DNA from 3 places in the Paenibacillus sp. LX16 genome. Region 2 is predicted to be linked to each of the others. Evidence: predicted binding sites of a transcription regulator. Region 2 holds the regulator's gene; each other region holds the start of a gene.
What was found. The regulator Rex, encoded in region 2, represses fermentation and respiration genes when NADH is low (regulators of the CRP and FNR family bind a similar motif). The targets are predictions, from matches to a motif close to TTGTGAAATATTTCACAA.
Positions count from the first base shown of each region.

Region 1: a site for Rex is predicted at 1,446-1,463, ahead of pflB (formate C-acetyltransferase). Genes of this name have one in related genera too.
Region 3: a site for Rex is predicted at 4,378-4,395, ahead of T3H97_RS24110 (formate/nitrite transporter family protein). Genes of this name have one in related genera too.

Region 1 covers NZ_CP141152.1:3,520,346-3,526,732, reverse strand. Annotated here, with positions in the region: gene adhE (bifunctional acetaldehyde-CoA/alcohol dehydrogenase) at 1-1,168, shown strand, start outside; gene pflB (formate C-acetyltransferase) at 1,497-3,758, shown strand; gene pflA (pyruvate formate-lyase-activating protein) at 3,810-4,568, shown strand; gene T3H97_RS15550 (copper amine oxidase N-terminal domain-containing protein) at 4,788-6,387, shown strand, end outside.
Region 2 covers NZ_CP141152.1:3,364,101-3,370,487, reverse strand. Annotated here, with positions in the region: gene T3H97_RS14740 (tetratricopeptide repeat protein) at 1-424, shown strand, start outside; gene dinG (ATP-dependent DNA helicase DinG) at 580-3,447, shown strand; gene T3H97_RS14730 (redox-sensing transcriptional repressor Rex) at 3,492-4,145, shown strand; gene T3H97_RS14725 (amidohydrolase) at 4,132-5,433, shown strand; gene T3H97_RS14720 (cell wall elongation regulator TseB-like domain-containing protein) at 5,471-5,995, shown strand.
Region 3 covers NZ_CP141152.1:5,385,824-5,392,210, reverse strand. Annotated here, with positions in the region: gene T3H97_RS24130 (ABC transporter ATP-binding protein) at 65-958, shown strand; gene T3H97_RS24125 (hypothetical protein) at 971-1,774, shown strand; gene T3H97_RS24120 (glutathione peroxidase) at 1,862-2,338, shown strand; gene T3H97_RS24115 (FAD-dependent oxidoreductase) at 2,727-4,088, shown strand; gene T3H97_RS24110 (formate/nitrite transporter family protein) at 4,470-5,315, shown strand; gene T3H97_RS24105 (molybdopterin-containing oxidoreductase family protein) at 5,675-6,387, shown strand, end outside.

The DNA.
Region 1 (6,387 bases), 160 kb from region 2:
TATCACACGTGTAGCCATTATCACAGACCCTATGATGGTACAACTTGGATATGTAGATCGTGTTATTCATTATCTGCATCAACGCCAAACACCAGTAGCTATCGAAGTGTTCTCTGAAGTAGAGCCAGATCCATCGACAGTTACGGTAGAACGTGGTACTGAAATGATGAGACGTTTCCAACCGGATTGCATCATCGCATTGGGCGGCGGTTCGCCAATGGATGCGGCTAAAGGCATGTGGATGTTCTATGAATATCCAGATACTGATTTCAATAACTTAAAACAAAAATTCATGGATATCCGTAAACGGATTTACAAGTACCCACGTTTGGGCCAAAAAGCACAATTTGTAGCTATCCCTACAACCTCGGGTACAGGTTCCGAAGTTACATCGTTCGCAGTAATTACGGACAAAAACCTGGGCAACACGAAGTACCCGCTGGCTGACTATGAGTTGACTCCTGATGTGGCAATTATTGACCCAGTGTTTGTATATTCGCTGCCTAAAACAGCTGTAGCGGACACAGGTATGGACGTTCTGACACATGCTATCGAGGCTTACGTGTCCGTAATGGCTAATGACTACACAGACGGTCTGGCGATTAAAGCCATTCAATTGGTATTCCAATACCTGGAACAATCGGCTCTGACCGGTGATAAGCTGGCTCGTGAAAAAATGCATAATGCTTCCACACTTGCTGGTATGGCGTTTGCTAATGCATTCTTGGGCATTAACCACAGTCTTGCACATAAATGGGGTGGACAATACCATACAGCGCATGGCCGCACGAATGCCATTTTGATGCCGCACGTCATTCGCTATAATGCGAAAAAACCGACAAAATTTGCTTCGTTCCCTAAATATTCGCACTTTGTTGCGGATGAGCGTTATGCAGAAATCGCGCGCATACTGGGACTGCCTGCACGCACCACCGAAGAAGGGGTTAACAGCTTGATCGAAGCGATCCGTAAGATGAACAAAACACTTGGTATCGAGGAATCGTTCCAACAAATCGGTTTCGATGCGAAGGATTTCGAATCACGTGTAGACTATCTGGCTGACCGCGCATTTGAAGATCAATGTACAACTGCAAATCCGAAGTTGCCACTGGTTACTGAGTTGGCTGACGTATATCGCAATGCCTTCTACGGACGTTTTGACCAATAATATAATAGGTACGAAGAGGCTTGTGAAAAAGCATTTTCTCGTTCAATACCGATGCAGGCTCTCTATATAGAGGGCCTGTTGGTTTGGGAAGGGAGGTGAACGGCAAGGCTAAGGATATAGGCGTGAAGCTAGGGAAAATAAAGTGATAAAAATCACTCATATTGTGATTTTTATCACATACTACACTCTATCATTATTCTACAATAAGGGTGTAAGAAAGGTCCCGACACTGAGCGTAAGGCATCGGTGAACAGGCCGGGCTCAAGAAATAGCTTTATCGTGAAAAAAATCACAAGTCCGGAAGACCAAACAATTTGGAGGGATTTACATGTCGGTGATTGAGAGAGAATTACAAGAGCAACAATCTGGCTGGAGAGGTTTTAAAAAAGGTAAATGGACTAAAGAAGTCAACGTCAACGATTTTATTGAAACCAATATCTTACCTTATGTTGGCAATGAAGAATTTTTAGTTGGTCCTACCGCTAACACAACTGCACTGTGGGATATTGTATCCGATCTTACTAAAAAAGAGTTGGCAAACGGCGGCGTGCTTGATGTAGACGTGAATACGCCATCCACCATTATTTCACATAAGCCTGGCTATCTGGACCGGGATAAAGAACAAATCGTCGGTGTACAAACAGATGCTCCATTCAAACGTTCTTTGCAACCGTTTGGTGGAATTCGGATGATGATCGACGCTTGCAAAGCCTATGGTTTTGAAGTACCAGAAAGTATCATTGATATCTTCACTCATATTCGTAAAACGCACAACCAAGGTGTATTTGACGCTTATACAGATGAAATGAGAGCAGCTCGTAAAGCTGGTATCATTACTGGTTTGCCAGATGCATACGGTCGTGGTCGTATTATCGGTGACTATCGTCGTGTAGCTTTGTATGGTGCAGACTTCTTGATTCAAGATAAAAAACTGCAACTGAAAAGCCTTGAAGTTGATTCCATGGAAGAAGATGTAATTCGTCTGCGTGAGGAAATTTCCGAGCAAATTCGTGCTTTGAATGAACTGAAACAAATGGCTGCTGAGCACGGTTTTGATATCTCCAAACCTGCTAACAATGCGAAAGAAGCTTTCCAATGGGTATATTTTGGATATCTTGCAGCAATCAAAGAACAAAATGGTGCAGCAATGTCCTTAGGACGTGTATCTTCCTTCCTTGATATTTACTCTCAACGTGATATGGAAGAGGGTACAATGACAGAAGAGCAAGCACAAGAACTGGTCGATCATTTTGTTATGAAATTGCGTATTGTTAAGTTCTTGCGCACACCTGACTATAATGAACTGTTCAGTGGAGATCCAACTTGGGTTACTGAGTCCATTGGTGGTATGTCCGTAACTGGAGAAACTCGGGTAACTAAAAACAGCTTCCGTTTCCTGCACACTCTCTACAACTTGGGACCTGCACCGGAGCCAAACCTGACTGTACTGTGGTCGGAAAAACTGCCTGAAGGCTTCAAAAAATATTGTGCTAAAGTTTCTATTGAGACTAGCTCCATTCAGTATGAGAATGACGATCTGATGCGTCCGATTTATGGAGACGATTATGGTATTGCTTGTTGTGTATCGGCAATGAAAATCGGTAAACAAATGCAATTCTTTGGTGCTCGCGCCAACTTGGCAAAAGCTCTGCTGTATGCAATTAACGGTGGTAAAGATGAAAAATCTGGCGTCCAAGTAGGGCCTGAATTCCCAGCTATTACAGGTGAGGTTCTGGATTACGAAGAAGTGTTGAGTCGCTTCAAACCTATGATGGAATGGCTGGCAAAACTGTACATGAACACTTTGAATGTTATTCACTACATGCATGATAAATATAGCTACGAACGCATTGAAATGGCGTTGCATGATCGTGATATTCTCCGTACCATGGCTTGTGGTATTGCGGGTCTGTCAGTTGCTACCGACTCCTTGAGTGCCATTAAATTTGCAAAAGTTAAACCAATCCGTAACGAAAAAGGGATTGCCGTTGACTTTGAAATCGAAGGCGAATACCCTTGCTACGGTAACAACGATGACCGTGTAGATAACATCGCTGTGGAACTGGTAGAAAGCTTCATGAGCATGATTCGCAAGCATAAAGCTTATCGTAATGCGGTTCCTACTCAATCTGTACTGACTATTACTTCCAACGTGGTGTACGGTAAGAAAACAGGTACAACACCGGATGGACGTAAAGCAGGCGAACCGTTTGCACCAGGGGCAAACCCAATGCACGGCCGTGATAAAAAAGGTGCTTTGGCATCTCTGAGTTCCGTAGCCAAATTGCCTTATGAACACAGTCTGGATGGTATCTCGAATACCTTCTCCATCGTGCCTAAAGCACTGGGTAAAGAAGAAGAAACTCGCAAAACAAACCTTGTTTCGATGATGGATGGCTACTTTGGAAGCCACGCACATCATCTGAATGTCAATGTGTTTGCTCGCGAACAACTGTTGGATGCAATGGAACACCCAGAAAACTATCCACAGCTGACGATTCGTGTTTCCGGCTATGCCGTTAACTTTATCAAGCTGACTCGTGAACAACAATTGGATGTTATTAACCGTACTTTCCACGGTACAATGTAAATAAGTATTACAATGACGCACGCATAGCGGATGCGGGAAGGATGATGCAACATGTTGAAAGGTCACATACACTCATTGGAAACCTTCGGGACCGTCGATGGTCCCGGCATCCGCTTCGTGCTCTTTATGCAAGGATGCTTGTTGAAATGTCAATATTGCCATAACCCGGACACTTGGGCCTTGAATGAAGGTAATCCGATGACGTTGGAGGAGGTATTGGCTGAGATTGAGCCGTATTTAGCTTATTACCGTTCTTCAGGAGGCGGATTGACCGTATCCGGTGGAGAACCGACGCTGCAAGCTCATTTTGTCGCAGAGCTGTTCAAAGAAGTGAAACGTCGGTGGAATTTGCACACGACACTGGACAGTAACGGTTTTAATGACGCGGGCCGTATCCATGAACTGCTGGACGTAACAGACTTGGTGCTACTGGATATTAAGCATATTGACAATGACAAGCATATTAAGCTTACAGGCAAGTCTAACGACCGTATGCTAAGTACGGCTCGCTGGTTGTCTGAGCAAGGGCGCAAAATGTGGATTAGACACGTATTTGTACCGGGTATTCATGATGACGAGCAAGATTTATTGAATTTGGGACGGTTTATCGGAACGTTGAACGGAGTCGAGAAATTCGAAATTTTACCTTACCACCAAATGGGTGTTTACAAATGGGAAATGCTTGGTAAGGAGTATCCGTTGGAGGGAGTTCCATCTCCTACAGATGAAGAAGTTCAACGTGCATACCGACTCATTGAAGAGGGTCGTCTGGAGACTGCAGGAAAGAATTCTGTCTGTCGTCCATCATAATGTAAATGGCTCAAAAGCTATTTCCTAGTAATGAAGCCGCCGCCACATCAGGTCAGATGGGCGGCGGTTTTTTGTTGTTGAATTTTTTGCAGTCACAGGAGAAAGTTCCCTTTTTTTCATGATCAGCAAAATTTCCAGAAACTTTTTAACAACTGACGCGTCTAATAGTATGACTTTTTACGGGAATGATAATAATTTGGTGATAGAAGGAGACAGACAATGAATTTCAAGAAATGGACCATGCTCACCGCCCTTGCGGTAGCTCAGGTGGCCGCAGTAGCCCCTGTAGGAGCAGAAGCAGCATCAACAACCGTTCAATCCACCGATTCGGTTAGCGCACAGCAGACTCAGGCCAATGTTGCTGATTCAGGCGTTCAGAATAGTATCGGAGATCAAGATGGAACTAGCACACAAACTGACACGGTGACACCTAATAACACAGGCGTATCCAATGATCCATTGACTGGCCTACCTACGGATACAACCAACGGATCGAACGTATCCAATGATGTATACGGTGGAGACGGAACGATCACCAATCCTGGTGGAGCTCCAACATCCATGGGTGCTAATCAATTGATTTTGTACTTAAACAGCGCGAAAATGGAACAAAACGGACAGGTGTACACAGCAACTCAGCCGATGACCGTGAAGGACGGAGTTTCCTATGTAGCTATCCGTTCACTTGTCAGCCGTGTCGGATTGCAGTTTAGTTATGACACTGCCACCAAAGAAACCGTAATCACACAAGGAACAAATGTCATGCGCTTTAAAACAGACAGCAAGGTTTATACGGTTAACGGTGAAGCCAGACAAATGAAGGGACCGGCTTTTCAGCAAAAGAACGTATTTATGGTGCCATTGACCTCGATTACACAGGCCTTAAATATTCCTTATACTGTGAATAATACGACTAAACAAGTTATCATGGATTTGAATCAGAAACCTAAAGCTTCCTTCACGGTTCAACAAAAAGATATCTATGCGGGCGAAACCCAAGTTACGTATTTGACGAAGGAATCTTCTCCTACAGGTCTTCCGATTGTGAACCAACGTTGGGAAGGTAAGCAGGACGTATTTCAGGAGCCGGGTACATATGTAGTTACCTATTCTGTTCTTGACTCTGCTGGGAACTGGAGTGATCCTTACTCAGTTACAATTACAGTAAGACCACCAAATCAGCCGCCAGTGGCTCTGTTTACAACTGATAAAAAAGAGTACAAAATGGGTGAGAAAATCACCATTACCGACCTGAGTACAGATGATGAGAATGCTATCACTAAGCGTGATTGGGAGAATAAGAAACTTGCCTTCTTCCAACCAGGTGATGTAACAATCACACTCACTGTGACTGATAAGCACGGCGCAACAGGTACCAAAAGTGAAACAATTAAAATTACGAATGAATTGCTGTACAACGAAGATGATTTCAATAAAATCTTCACACCATATGGTGATAAATATACAGTAGACGGCAGTCAGGTGCCTACCATGGCTACCATTCCTTTGACTAGTACATCTTCACCGCGTCTTTTGATCCGTGCTAACAGCCCGGAACGTGTATTTCAGGACGGAATTGTGTATCAGGAAACCGGATCAGGCAGCACGCGCATACTCGTCCATCATGTGAATGAAACGGGTCGAGATGTGAAAATGTACGTGATTGCGACCAACAACAATATTACTCCTGCCAACATGAATGTCGAAAATTCTGGTTTTGCTGGACCATCTGAATTTGCCACTGCTGCGGGTAAAGTCTCGATTCAACGATATTTTCAATCCATGCAGGATGGAAGCAAGCGTTCTAGCACAGTTCTAA
Region 2 (6,387 bases):
GTCTGACACGGAGCTACCTGAAAAAGAGCTGCCAGCTTTTAATCGGGGGCAAGGGTATTATCGATTACTCATGTACCCTGAGGCGATCCAACAATTTGAGCAGGTACTACAGCATTTTCCGAACAGCTGGCAGAGTCGCATGTATATGGGAATGGCCTATTTTCAACTGGATGATCCAGCAGAGGCTGTATGCCATTTTCAGAAGGTGCTGGACCTGACTGAGCAGGCAGGACTGAAGGCGGTCATCTATAATGCGCTAGGCTGTCTGTTGGCAAAGCAGGCTGACGTAGAGGAGGCGCAAAAATGTTTTGCTCTCGCACATCAGTTCGATCCTGCGTTACCCGAGCCGCTGCACAATATGGAAGCCTGTCTGTCCGGTACCGAAAAGCTTCGATACGACAGCTCCATGATGACCTGGATGTAGTTGTCAGACACCGAGTAAGACGATGCATGCCCACCTCTCAGGCGGCGTGTGCATCGTCTTTTTTGGCTGTCTTAATTTCCAAACAGGCGATCTTCTGCTATGCTAATATACAGAGTTATTATTTTTGTAAGTGTCTTAAGAAAGGATTAGCCCGAATGAAATTTGCGGTATTGGATTTTGAAACGACAGGCACCCAGTCCGCGGATGACATCATTCAAGTCGGACTTGCAATTATAGATCATGATAACAGCATTTCCCGTGTTTACGGTTCTTATGTAAACCCTGGCAGATCTATTCCCCCTTTTATCACCGGATTGACCGGAATTACAGACGATGACGTCAAGGATGCTCCTGCACTTGAAGAAATGATGATGGAGCTCGTGCCTATGCTGGACGATGTTGTACTGGTCGGTCATAATGTGGCGTTTGATTTTAATTTTTTGCAAAACGCTCTGGATCGGTGCGGATATTTGCCGTTTAGCGGAAGAATCTTGGATACAATGGATTTTCTGAAAATTATGTTTCCATCGCTATCTTCGTATCAGTTGGGTTTTGTGTCTTCTGAGTTTGGGCTGGCACATGATCGCCCTCACCAAGCAGACAGCGACGCGTTAGCTACGGCTGAGGTGTTTTTAAAGTGTCTGGGTGAGCTTCAAGCATTACCTCTGATAACGATACAGCGGCTTAGCGATTTGTTTGCAGAGGAAGACAGTGACCTTGGATGGTTTCTTGATGGGGTGCGTGAAGAGAAAGAGCTTGATCCTATTCAGGATTTGGAGGGACATCAGTTTTTTCGTCAGCTTGCGCTAAAAGTGGAAGATTGGACGGAGCTAGCTGCTCCGCGTAGAGAAGATGACCCGAATCCACTGTCAGGTGTTTCCTTTGAGGAGTACATGGATGATGTACGGGACAATTTGCGTTCATCCTTGAGCCAATATGAGGAGCGCGAGGCACAGATACAGATGATTGAGGGTGTAAATCAGGCACTGAGTGAAGACAAGCATCTGCTGATCGAAGCAGGTACAGGAACAGGGAAGTCCCTCGGTTATTTGCTCCCATCGCTGTATCACAGTGTGAAAAAAGGACAGCGAGTTATGGTAAGTACACATACGATCAACCTGCAGGAGCAATTACGCGAGCGCGACATTCCGATGCTGACCAAGGTGATTCCGTTTCCGTTCCGGGCTGCTATTTTCAAGGGTCGGGGACATTATTTGTGTCTGCGTAAGTTTGAACATAAAATAAACAGAAGAGACTTCGCGACACCGAAGGAAGATTTAATTACAGCTGCTCAGATGATCGTCTGGTTGACGCTAACAGAAACCGGTGATGATGAAGAACTGAATCTGAGCAACCGTGGTGGAGATTTCTGGGAAACGGTGGCGAGTGATTCAGAGTCCTGTCTTGGTCGTTCTTGCCCATGGTTCCGCAAATGCTATTATCATCGTGCACGCCATGAAGCAGGGATAGCGGATGTTGTTATTACGAATCACTCTAAGTTGTTCACTGACGTCAAAGCTAGCCACCAGTTATTGCCGAGCTATGAACATCTGGTGATTGATGAAGCCCATCACCTGGAGGAAGTAGCTGGTAAGCACCTAGGTATGCATATGAAATATTTCACACTCGTGCATACACTGACGCGACTGTTCAAAGACAGCAAGAATGGACAACTGCCTTCACTTCGTCAACAGTTGGCGAAATCGGGGCACGAGAAGTCGACGGATTGGGCCTCAACCATCGATCAGATGTATCCGCTCGTGTTAGAGGTTAAGGAAACTTGGGACCTGCTAAGCGACAAGCTGTTTGGCATGTTGCCAGAGCGAAGCGATGCGACACCGGGTGAAACAGGACAGTTTTCTTCCCGTCTCAAACCTTCAGCCAAGCCTGCAAAGTGGGATCAGGCGGGGGCTTTGGAAAATCAGCTATATGTAACGATGAGTGAAATTTTGCGCAAGGGCGACAAGCTGATGCTGGACGTCAAGGAAGAACATGACGATTATGCGGCGGATAGCCTTATTACAGATATCACGGGTCTGCTCAAGGATCTGGCGGGGATTCGAGAAAATTTGCGCTTTTTTATGCGACTCGATGATGAAACAACCGTATACTGGCTCGAAGCGAGTGGGCAATTCCGCAGTAAATCATTACAATTTTATGCGGTGCCCGTCGATGTGAGCCGCCAGTTGAAAGAAATGTTTTTTGACAAAAAAAGAAGCATTATTCTGACGTCTGCTACCTTATCGGTAGATAAGTCGTTTCAGTACATGATCGATCAGCTCGGCTTGCAGGAGGCCGCAGATCAAGAGCGGCTGATGACTTCGCAGCTCCCGTCACCCTTTAATTACAGGGATCAGGTGTTGCTGGTCATTCCACGGGATTTCCCAAGCGTGAAGGGCAGTGTAGGAGATGCACACTTTGTAGATATGCTCGTTAGCTCTCTAGGAGCGACTGCTCAGGCGACGCGGGGGAGAATGCTCGTTCTGTTTACTTCCTATCGGATGCTCCGGCAAGTGTATGAGCCGCTCAAAGAGGTCTTAGCATCCAGCGAAATTACTGTGCTGGGACAAGGTATGGACAGTGGGAGTCGCAGCAAGCTAACCCGCCGTTTTCAGGAAGCCAAAGCTTCTGTATTACTCGGAACCAGCAGCTTCTGGGAAGGCGTCGATATTCCGGGGAAGGCTCTGACTTGTCTGGCCATTGTTCGCTTGCCGTTTCAACCGCCGAATCACCCGTTGCTGGAGGCAAAAAGCGAGCTGCTCCAGCAGCAGAAGAAGAATCCATTTATGAAGCTGTCTGTACCACAAGCGGTCATTCGCTTCAAACAGGGATTTGGTCGGTTGGTTCGTACAGCGAGCGACCACGGGGTCGTTATCGTTTACGATACGCGTGTGATCGAATCCTATTACGGAAAGCACTTTTTGTACTCGTTACCGGGACCAAAAATGGAGCATATGCCATCGGAGCAAATGGTGCCCCGCATCGCCGAATGGCTCCAATCCGCCCCGGAGACCGAGGCATAACGGACGGACACTAAGTATGTTCGTTACAATTAGGGGGAGCAAGTATGAAATCAGATAAAATTTCAGAGGCTGTCGTACGGAGGTTACCCGTATATTTACGTTATCTGAATGCACTTCACAAACGGGAGGTGGCTACGGTCTCTTCTCAAGAGTTGGGGCAGAGGCTAGATTTGAACCCGGCCCAAATCCGTAAAGATCTCGCCTATTTTGGAGATTTTGGTCGGAAGGGTATAGGTTATGATGTTTCTTATCTAATTGAGAAAATACGCCATATCCTGAAAATCGATCAGCAAATTAATGTAGTATTGGTCGGAGCGGGTAATCTGGGGCAAGCCCTTTCGAATTATAACGCTTATTTAAAAGACAATATGAAGATTGTAGCGGTATTTGATGCGTTTCCGGATAAGGTAGGGACCAAGATCAATACATTGGTCGTGCAACCGATGGATGAACTGGAAGCGACTGTGAAAGAAAAAAACATTCGAATCGGGATTATTACCGTACCTGATTTTGAAGCACAGCACGTGGCTGACAGGCTTATTGAGAGCGGAATTGGAGCGATCCTGAACTTTGCACCGACTACTCTCAAGGCACCGGCCAACATTCGGATTCATGCCACAGACTTTACAACTGATTTGCTTAGCCTCGCTTATTATTTGGAGGACGGAAAGGAAGAAACACAATATGACAGTGAATAAATGGATGATTAAAAACGGCTTTTTTGCCGTAAATGGACCAGAAGTTGGGGTAATCCATGGTTTTATGATTGTGGAGGATAGCCGCATTACTTACATTGGCGAGACTTTGCCTGCCGGTGAGGAAGAGACGGAAGCGATCGATGGTAAGGGGCTTTTGTTTTTACCTGGTCTGATTAATACTCATGGTCATGCGGCGATGTCTCTGCTGCGTGGGCATGGAGATGACTTGGCACTTCAAGTATGGCTTCAGGAAAAAATGTGGCCTATGGAAGCCAAGTTTACATCTACCGACGTGTACTGGGGTACGTCCTTGTCTGTGCTGGAAATGCTGAAAGGTGGTACAACGACCTTCCTGGACATGTACGATCATATGGATGAGGTGGCTCGTGTAGCTGAAGAGTCAGGTATTCGTGCAAGTCTGATGCGTGGAGCAATTGGACTATGTTCGGAGGAAGAACAGCGAATCAAGCTGGCTGAGGCCGTGACTTTTGCGCGTAACTGGCATGGTAAAGCAGACGGGCGTATTACAACGATGATGTCACCGCATGCGCCATACACCTGTCCACCTGCGTTTATTGAAAAATTCGTACAAGCTGCGCATGATCTGGATTTGCCGCTGCATACGCACATGTCTGAGACGATCGCCGAAGTGGAGCAAAACGTACGCGACTACGGTTTGCGTCCAGTTGCACATTTGGATAAGCTTGGATTTTTCTCCCGTCCTTCGCTTGTTGCCCATGGCGTTCATTTGAACGACGAAGAAATAGCTTTACTGGCTGAACGTGGTGTAGCGGTTTCGCACAACCCAGGTAGCAACTTGAAGCTGGCAAGTGGTGTGGCAAGAGTGCCTGAATTGCTGCGTGCAGGGGTTACCGTTTCTCTCGGAACGGATGGTCCTGCCAGTAATAATAACCTGGATATGTTCGAGGAAATGCGTCTGGCAGCACTTATTCACAAGGGTGTATCTGGTGACCCTACGGCAGTTCCTGCGAGTGAAGCGCTGCGTCTGGCAACAGAATACGGTGCAAAGTCAATTGGTTTAAAAGAAGTAGGAGCGTTGGCAGCAGGCAACAAGGCTGACTTTATCGCGCTGGATCTGAATCAGGCACATTTCTTGCCGCGTACAGATCTTATTTCCCATGCGGTATACTCTGCAAGCGCCAAAGACGTGGCTCACGTATGGGTAGACGGTCGTCAGGTTGTGAAAAACGGCGAATGCCTGACTATGGACGAGGAACGTATCAAACATGAGGCACAAGCCGCCTTTGAAGGGCTGCTGTCGCGCTAATTCAGGTGTCACATCCCCTTAGAGAGGAAGCACGGGTTTGAAAAATAAGAAAAAGTGGATAGCGGTCGCCATTTTGGCCGTGATACTGATCCTGGTCAGCATTTTCTGGTATTATTCCTATGTTACTCAAGACCAGGTGGCTGAGGAAAATGCCGCTATCATTAAGGCTAAGCAATCAGGTGGTCTGGTTAGCACGACTCAAACATGGAAGACTGTGTGGGATCAGGTATATTGGGTGGTTCAAGGGAAAAATGCACAGAATGAAAATATAATGGTTTGGGTTCCTTTTCAAAAAGTGGAGGGACAACCTAACATACCTGCCGCGGATAATAGCGGTGTTCATACCGAGCTGCTGAAAAACGGAGTCGACGAGCAAAAAATGACGGCGCTAATTCAGCAGCAGCTTCCAAATGTAAAAATTGTAAGCCTCCAGCCGAGTGTGTTCAATGGCGAATATGTGTGGCAACTGTTTTACGATGATGGAAGCCATCATTACTATACCTTTTACCGTTTTTCAGATGGGGGAGCGACGGGTGTAAAGTATACTTTGCCCAATAACTGAGCGGTGTGAGGATTGGCAGATGTGGAATGAATGACTAGTAAATGATTAAAAGCTCAAGAAAAAGACGTAAATACGATGAAATTCGTATTTACGTCTTTTAGTCTTGCTATGCCGTAAAGATGAGCTGAAAGCCAGCGAAATTCATCTTTATGGCGGGCAGCAGCGATCGTAAGATCAAATCCTACACGCAGCGTCACACCTCCACCATAACCAAAGATTTTGCCTCATCACAACTCCTCCACACATTGCCTTCGATATTAGATATACGTTATGATATACTATATTTTATAAGTGATAGACAAAAATGATAGAAAAAAGAATTGCTGATCACTGTAAGATCATGCAATTTGGTTGTTTGTTGACATTCGTCCCGTTTCTTCTGAGTTTTACAT
Region 3 (6,387 bases), 2.0 Mb from region 2:
TGATGAAAGTCGTGCGTTAAGCCCGTGACTATATATATTGGATAAGGGAAAGGGATGATTCCAAATGTTTCGTCTGAAAACGGCAAATCTGGATATTGCTTATGAAGATCGATTGATTGTAGAAGATCTGAACGTAGAAATACCGCAAGGGAAAATCACAGCCTTGGTGGGCGCAAATGGTTCTGGCAAGTCCACCATTCTGAAGACGATGGCTCGCATCATGAATCCTAAGGGCGGCAGTGTTCTGCTTGACGGTAAATCCATTCATAAGCAATCCACCCGGGAAGTAGCTAAGCAGCTGGCTATTTTGCCGCAAAATCCGACTGCACCGGAAGGATTAACCGTGACGGAACTGGTATCTTACGGACGTTTTCCCTATCAAAAAGGTTTTGGTTCCATGAAAGCGGAAGATCGCAAAATGGTAGAGTGGGCCATTCAAGTAACGGGAATGAGCGAGTTCCACGATCGTCCCATTGACCAGCTTTCTGGCGGTCAACGTCAGCGTGCTTGGATTGCTATGGCGCTTGCACAGGATACGGATATTTTGTTTTTGGATGAGCCGACGACATTTTTAGATATGGCACATCAACTGGAAGTGCTGCATCTGCTAGAGTATCTGAATACTTCGGCAGAGCGCACCATTGTTATGGTCGTGCATGATTTGAACCATGCGGCCCGGTATGCTCAGCATATGATTGCGATCAAAAAAGGGAAAGCTGAGGCGGTAGGAACTCCAACAGAGGTTATGTCTCCTGATGTGCTGCGTGAGGTATTCGGCATCGAGGCGGATATTGTAACAGATCCTCGTACGGGGGTACCGCTCTGTCTTCCGTATGCTTTGGCTGGACAGCCTGCAGTAAGTCAAGCAGTAAAAGACATGAATGTGGAAGAGAAGCAGCCCGTGGGTTCTGTTGCTGAGCGACGTGAGGCTAGACCACAAGTAGCGGCAAGAGGTTAAAGAGGATATACCATGAGACCACTGGATTACGATCAGCTTGAGCAACTAGCGAAAATAGTGAGAGTCACGCCGGAGGATGCAGTATACTCCGGGCCAGTGGCCGAATGGCTTGAACCCGAGAAGCTCCGCTCTGTGATGGAGTATTACGGCGATCTTCTGCGTGCTGAAGACGATTTAACCGCAGCCGTTTATTTTGTGAACCAGTTGCGTGGTCTCGTGTTTGCACAGCATTTTATGGTGTCACTGTGTGAACGCCGTTTGGATCTGTCCGTATCTAATCTCAGATTTCATATTTGTTATGAAGGTCAATATCCCTCTATTAGCCTCCAGGTCATCGACCTCACAGAGCTGGACAATAAGCGGAACAATGGGGATGTCCATTCTTCCGGACAGGCTCAGAAGGTGTTACGTGACTTTTACAGTTTGCAGATGCGGCCCATATTAGAGGCAATGGCTGCAGTGGGAAGCGCCTCTCTTGGACAAATGTGGGGACAGTTTCCGCTGACATTGCTGTATTTTAAGGATAGAGTACAGCCATCGTTGACTGATCCTCAGGATGTGGAGCGCTTTGAACAAGATTATATGTATGTGACATGTGAGCTGGAGGGAGAGGTATTCGGGCGTAAAAGAAACCCGTTTACGGTTCGTCTCGTTGAATTGGACAATCCTTACCGTCCCGGTGAAAATACCTACATGAAACCGTCCTGTTGCCAATATTACAAGACAGGTGGAGGCCAGCGGTATTGTTATGCTTGCCCCAGAATGTCCGCTTCCGAACGGGAAGAACGCAGACTCGAAGTGATGGCATCACGGTAAAGGGTCTGCGGATGTTGGCATGTCCGTCACGTTTTGGTTAAAATAGGTTATGTAACCTAAACCAAGCGACACGAAGGAGGATGCTGTATGTCTGTCTATTCACATAATGCCGTAACACCAGCGAATCAGGAGGTTTCTCTGGATACTTACACCGGTAAGGTGCTGGTTATTGCGAATACCGCCAGTAAATGTGGACTTACCCCGCAATATGGGGATTTGCAAAAGCTTTATGACGAATATAAGGATCGGGGATTAGTTGTATTAGGCTTTCCTTGCAACCAATTTGGCGGTCAGGAGCCGGGCAGCAGCGAGGAAGCGGCTGAATTTTGCCAACTGAATTACGGGGTTAGTTTCCCGGTATTCGCCAAAGTAGACGTCAACGGACCGGATACAGCGCCTCTGTTTGAATATTTGAAAAAGCAGCAGCCTGGAGAACAGGAAGATGGGACAATTCAGTGGAATTTCACGAAATTCATTGTGAATCGTGAAGGTGTACCTGTCGGTCGTTTTGAACCGAAGGAGTCACCAGAAGTGATGAAAGCAGCCATTGAGCAATTGCTATAGTAGCTTTGCCTTAACTCCAAAGCATATGTTTAAAGAGGTCTGATTTCCTGCGTCTCCGGGAAACGGACCTTTTTTTGTTCTCTACATGTGCATTTGTCTAAGGGTGCTCGCATCATGTGAAAGTCGATTCCAAGGGCATAATCAGGGGGCTTACAGGGAAAACTGAATGAAGCAAAAAATATTTCAGCAAACAGTTGATGTTGTATATCCTTTCTTTTTTAAATGTGGACAAATTGTGAATATCACAAAAAGCTATTGTAATGTGAAAAATATCACACTATAATAAGCGCATGAAGTGAAATAAATCACAAACGCAAACGAGCTGTTTACGTGAAACTATTCACAATTATTATACATTTTATGCCCACACACCAAGGAGGAATTTAACATGAAAGTAGCAGTTATCGGATGTACACACGCAGGCACGGCAGCTATCGTCAACACAGCTAAATGTTATCCAGATGCAGAAATTACCGTTTACGAGCGTAATGATAATATTTCATTTTTATCTTGTGGTATTGCGCTGTATGTAGGTGGTGTCGTCAAAGATCCACACGGCCTGTTTTATTCGTCTCCAGATCAACTGTCTGACTTGGGTGTAGTGACCAAGATGCTTCATGAGGTAACGAGTGTGGATACGGCAGGCAAGACGCTGCATGCACGTAATCTCCAAACAGGTGAAGAATTTACAGACACATTTGATAAATTAATTGTGACCACAGGATCATGGCCCATTATTCCAAAGCTGGAGGGCATTGAACTTGATCATATTTTGCTCTGTAAAAACTATAATCATTCCAATGATATCATTGAGAAAGCCCAGCACGTACAGAACATTACAGTCGTCGGGGCTGGATACATTGGTGTTGAACTGGTGGAAGCTTTCCAAATGAACGGTAAAAACGTAACGCTGATCGACAGTGCTGATCGTATATTGAATAAGTATTTGGACCATGAGTATACAGACCGGATTGAAAGTTCCCTGAAGGAACATGGCATTAAGCTGGTACTTGGCGAGACGGTGAGTCGTTTTGAGGGTACGAACGGTAAGGTGAGTAAAGTCGTGACCTCTAAAGGAGAATATGAGACAGAGCTTGTTATTCTCTGCATTGGTTTCCGACCTCAAACGGATCTGCTCAAAGGTCAGGTAGATATGTTGCCTAACGGTGCGATCATTGTGGATAACTATATGCAAAGTAGCTGCCCGGACGTGTTTGCAGCAGGTGATAGTTGTGCAATCCGCTATAATCCGACAGGTAAAACGGCTTATATCCCTTTGGCAACCAACGCAGTTCGTATGGGTACGCTGGTAGCACGTAATCTGGTACAACCAACGATTGCCTACATGGGAACCCAAGGAACTTCGGGTATCAAAATTTACGAAGACAATATCGCAGGAACAGGCTTGACGGAAGCGGCGGCAACGGACGAAGGCATGACTGTAGAAGCTGTAACCATTGAGGACAGCTACCGGCCTGAATTTATGCCAACCTCCGAAAAGGTATTACTGAAAGTGGTATATGAGCAGGAGACACGAAGAATTTTGGGGGCTCAAATTATGTCGAAGGTGGATTTGACGCAATCCATTAACACGCTATCCGTAGCCATTCAAAATCATATGACCATTGACCAGTTGGCCTTTGTCGATTTCTTCTTCCAGCCGCATTATAACAAGCCTTGGAATTTCCTGAACGCAGCAGGTTTACAAGCATTGCCTACAATATCCGAACGGAACCCAGTTACTGTATAATTCGGTTTGTCTGTGACATTGTTCATAAGTTTGTCAATAATCTGAGGCGTACGGACGAATCCTTATAGTACAATATAGAGTAGCATAAGGATCAGGGGGGAAGTAGCTTATGGGTTTGTTTTATATCCTTTTTCTTGTAGTCGTGGCGCTGGTAGGCCTCGGTGGAGTTATTTGGTTCTTGAGAGCAGTTGAAAAGGAAGAATACAATTAAATGTAAAGCGCGTAGTAGCGCAGTAGAAATACAGAAAGACAGTCCTTTTTCCAAGGGCTGTTTTTTTTATAGTTAAGAAAGTGATTTTTTTCACAAACATAATCACTGATTTTAAATAAAATATGAAAGAAGAATATTTTAGTGAAAAGATATTAAAGGAGCGGGGACATATGGCGAGCTATAAACCGAGGCAAATTGCCGAAAAGACGGTGGAAACAGGAGTGGCCAAGGCGAACAACCCGTGGACTGTGGCGGTGGTACTGGGATTTTTGGCAGGTGCATTTATTGCACTCGGGTTTTTGCTGGATATACGTGTTATTGCAAGTGCGCCTAAAGAATGGGGAAGCATTGCCACCTTTATTGGAGCAGCGGTGTTCCCTGTAGGTCTGGTATTAGTTTTGATCGCCGGCGGAGAATTGCTGACCGGCAATATGATGGCGGTCCCTTTGGCGAGATGGGCAGGACGGATTAAGACAGGAGCCATGCTTCGTAATTTGGCGATTATTACGCTCAGTAATTTTGCAGGTGCGTTATTCGTTGCATTTTTCTTTGGGCATGTGCTGGGTTTGACAGAAACGGGCCCTTACCTGGACAAAGTGGTGGATATGGCAGGACATAAGCTACATGAAAGCTTTTTGCAGTCTTTTATATCGGGTATAGGATGTAACTGGCTCGTAGCACTGGCTGTATGGCTGGCATATAGCACAGACTCTATCGGTGGCAAAATCATGGGGATTTGGTTCCCGACAATGGCCTTTGTCGCTATTGGATTTCAGCACGTTGTTGCCAATATGTTTCTCATTCCGGCAGCTATTTTTGCAGGCCACTTTTCGTGGGCAGATTATGTTATGAACTTCATTCCGGTCTGGCTGGGGAATTTGGTAGGAGGTAGCCTGTTTGTGGCTGGAGCCTACTGGTTGGCCTATTTGAAAAAGCCTCAAACCAACGCACTTCCAGTGAATGAATCTCCAACTACTTCTTCGGTTGTATCAAAACCGTTAAGTGATCATGCTTAATGACGTTACTTTGAGCAGAAATGAACAAAGCAAATCCGCCATGACAGGCCCGGGGGAACGAAACCTGTCATGGCGGATTTTTTTGGGAGTGGTCCATGATTTGGCATGGAGGATGAGTGTGCTCTCGTCCCATAATGCCTTGATCTCTTTTACCCTCGGTAAGATATGATGAAACAGGATGTCGAAAAAAATTATGATTCTAAAAAAAATCCGTTTTGCTCTATGCAGCAGACGGATTTTTTTAATATTTTGGAGAGCGGCTGTGTGGGAAAATCCTTCTCTTGCCATAGGCCAAAGCTGTGGATATGATAAGATCAGTGTAATTTTTGGAAACGGTAACGGAAAGGAGCATCAACACTATGGATCATCGTAATAGCGCGCCTCCTGAGGCCACGCTTCAACAAGACTTACAAATGGGGCAGCGGATGACGGAGCAGCAGGACGGTATTTTTCCAGCTGTATGCCCGTTAGATTGCCCGGATACGTGTGGGCTCCTGCTTCACAAGGAAAATGGAAAGATAGTCAAGGTGACTGGGAACCCGGACCATCCTATTACCAAAGGGGCTATTTGTAACAAAGTTCGCAATATGACGGAGCGGGTATATGATCCTGATCGGGTGCTCTATCCGTTGAAACGTATAGGCCCCAAAGGAGAAGGAAAATTTGAACGTATTAGCTGGGAGGAGGCAGTCGATACCATTACAGGTCGGTTCAAGGAGCTGATACGTATGGACGGACCGGAATCTATTCTCCCCTACAGCTTTTATGGCAATATGGGCGTATTGAGTGTGGATGGAATGGACCGCCGATTTTTTAATGCGCTGGGTTCAAGCCAACTGGATCAGACGATATGTAGCGTGGCAGGGAATGAAGGCTGGGCGTCCGTTATGGGTTTTAAGGGCGGCACCAGCCCGGAGGACACGGAGGATGCAGACCTCATTATTGTGTGGGGTGGAAATGTCATTAGCACCAACATGCATCAGGTCGTTTTGGCTGAGAAAGCACGTAAAAAAGGTGCTAAGGTGGTCGTTATTGACGTTCATCGCAACCGGACGGCGCAATGGGCGGATTG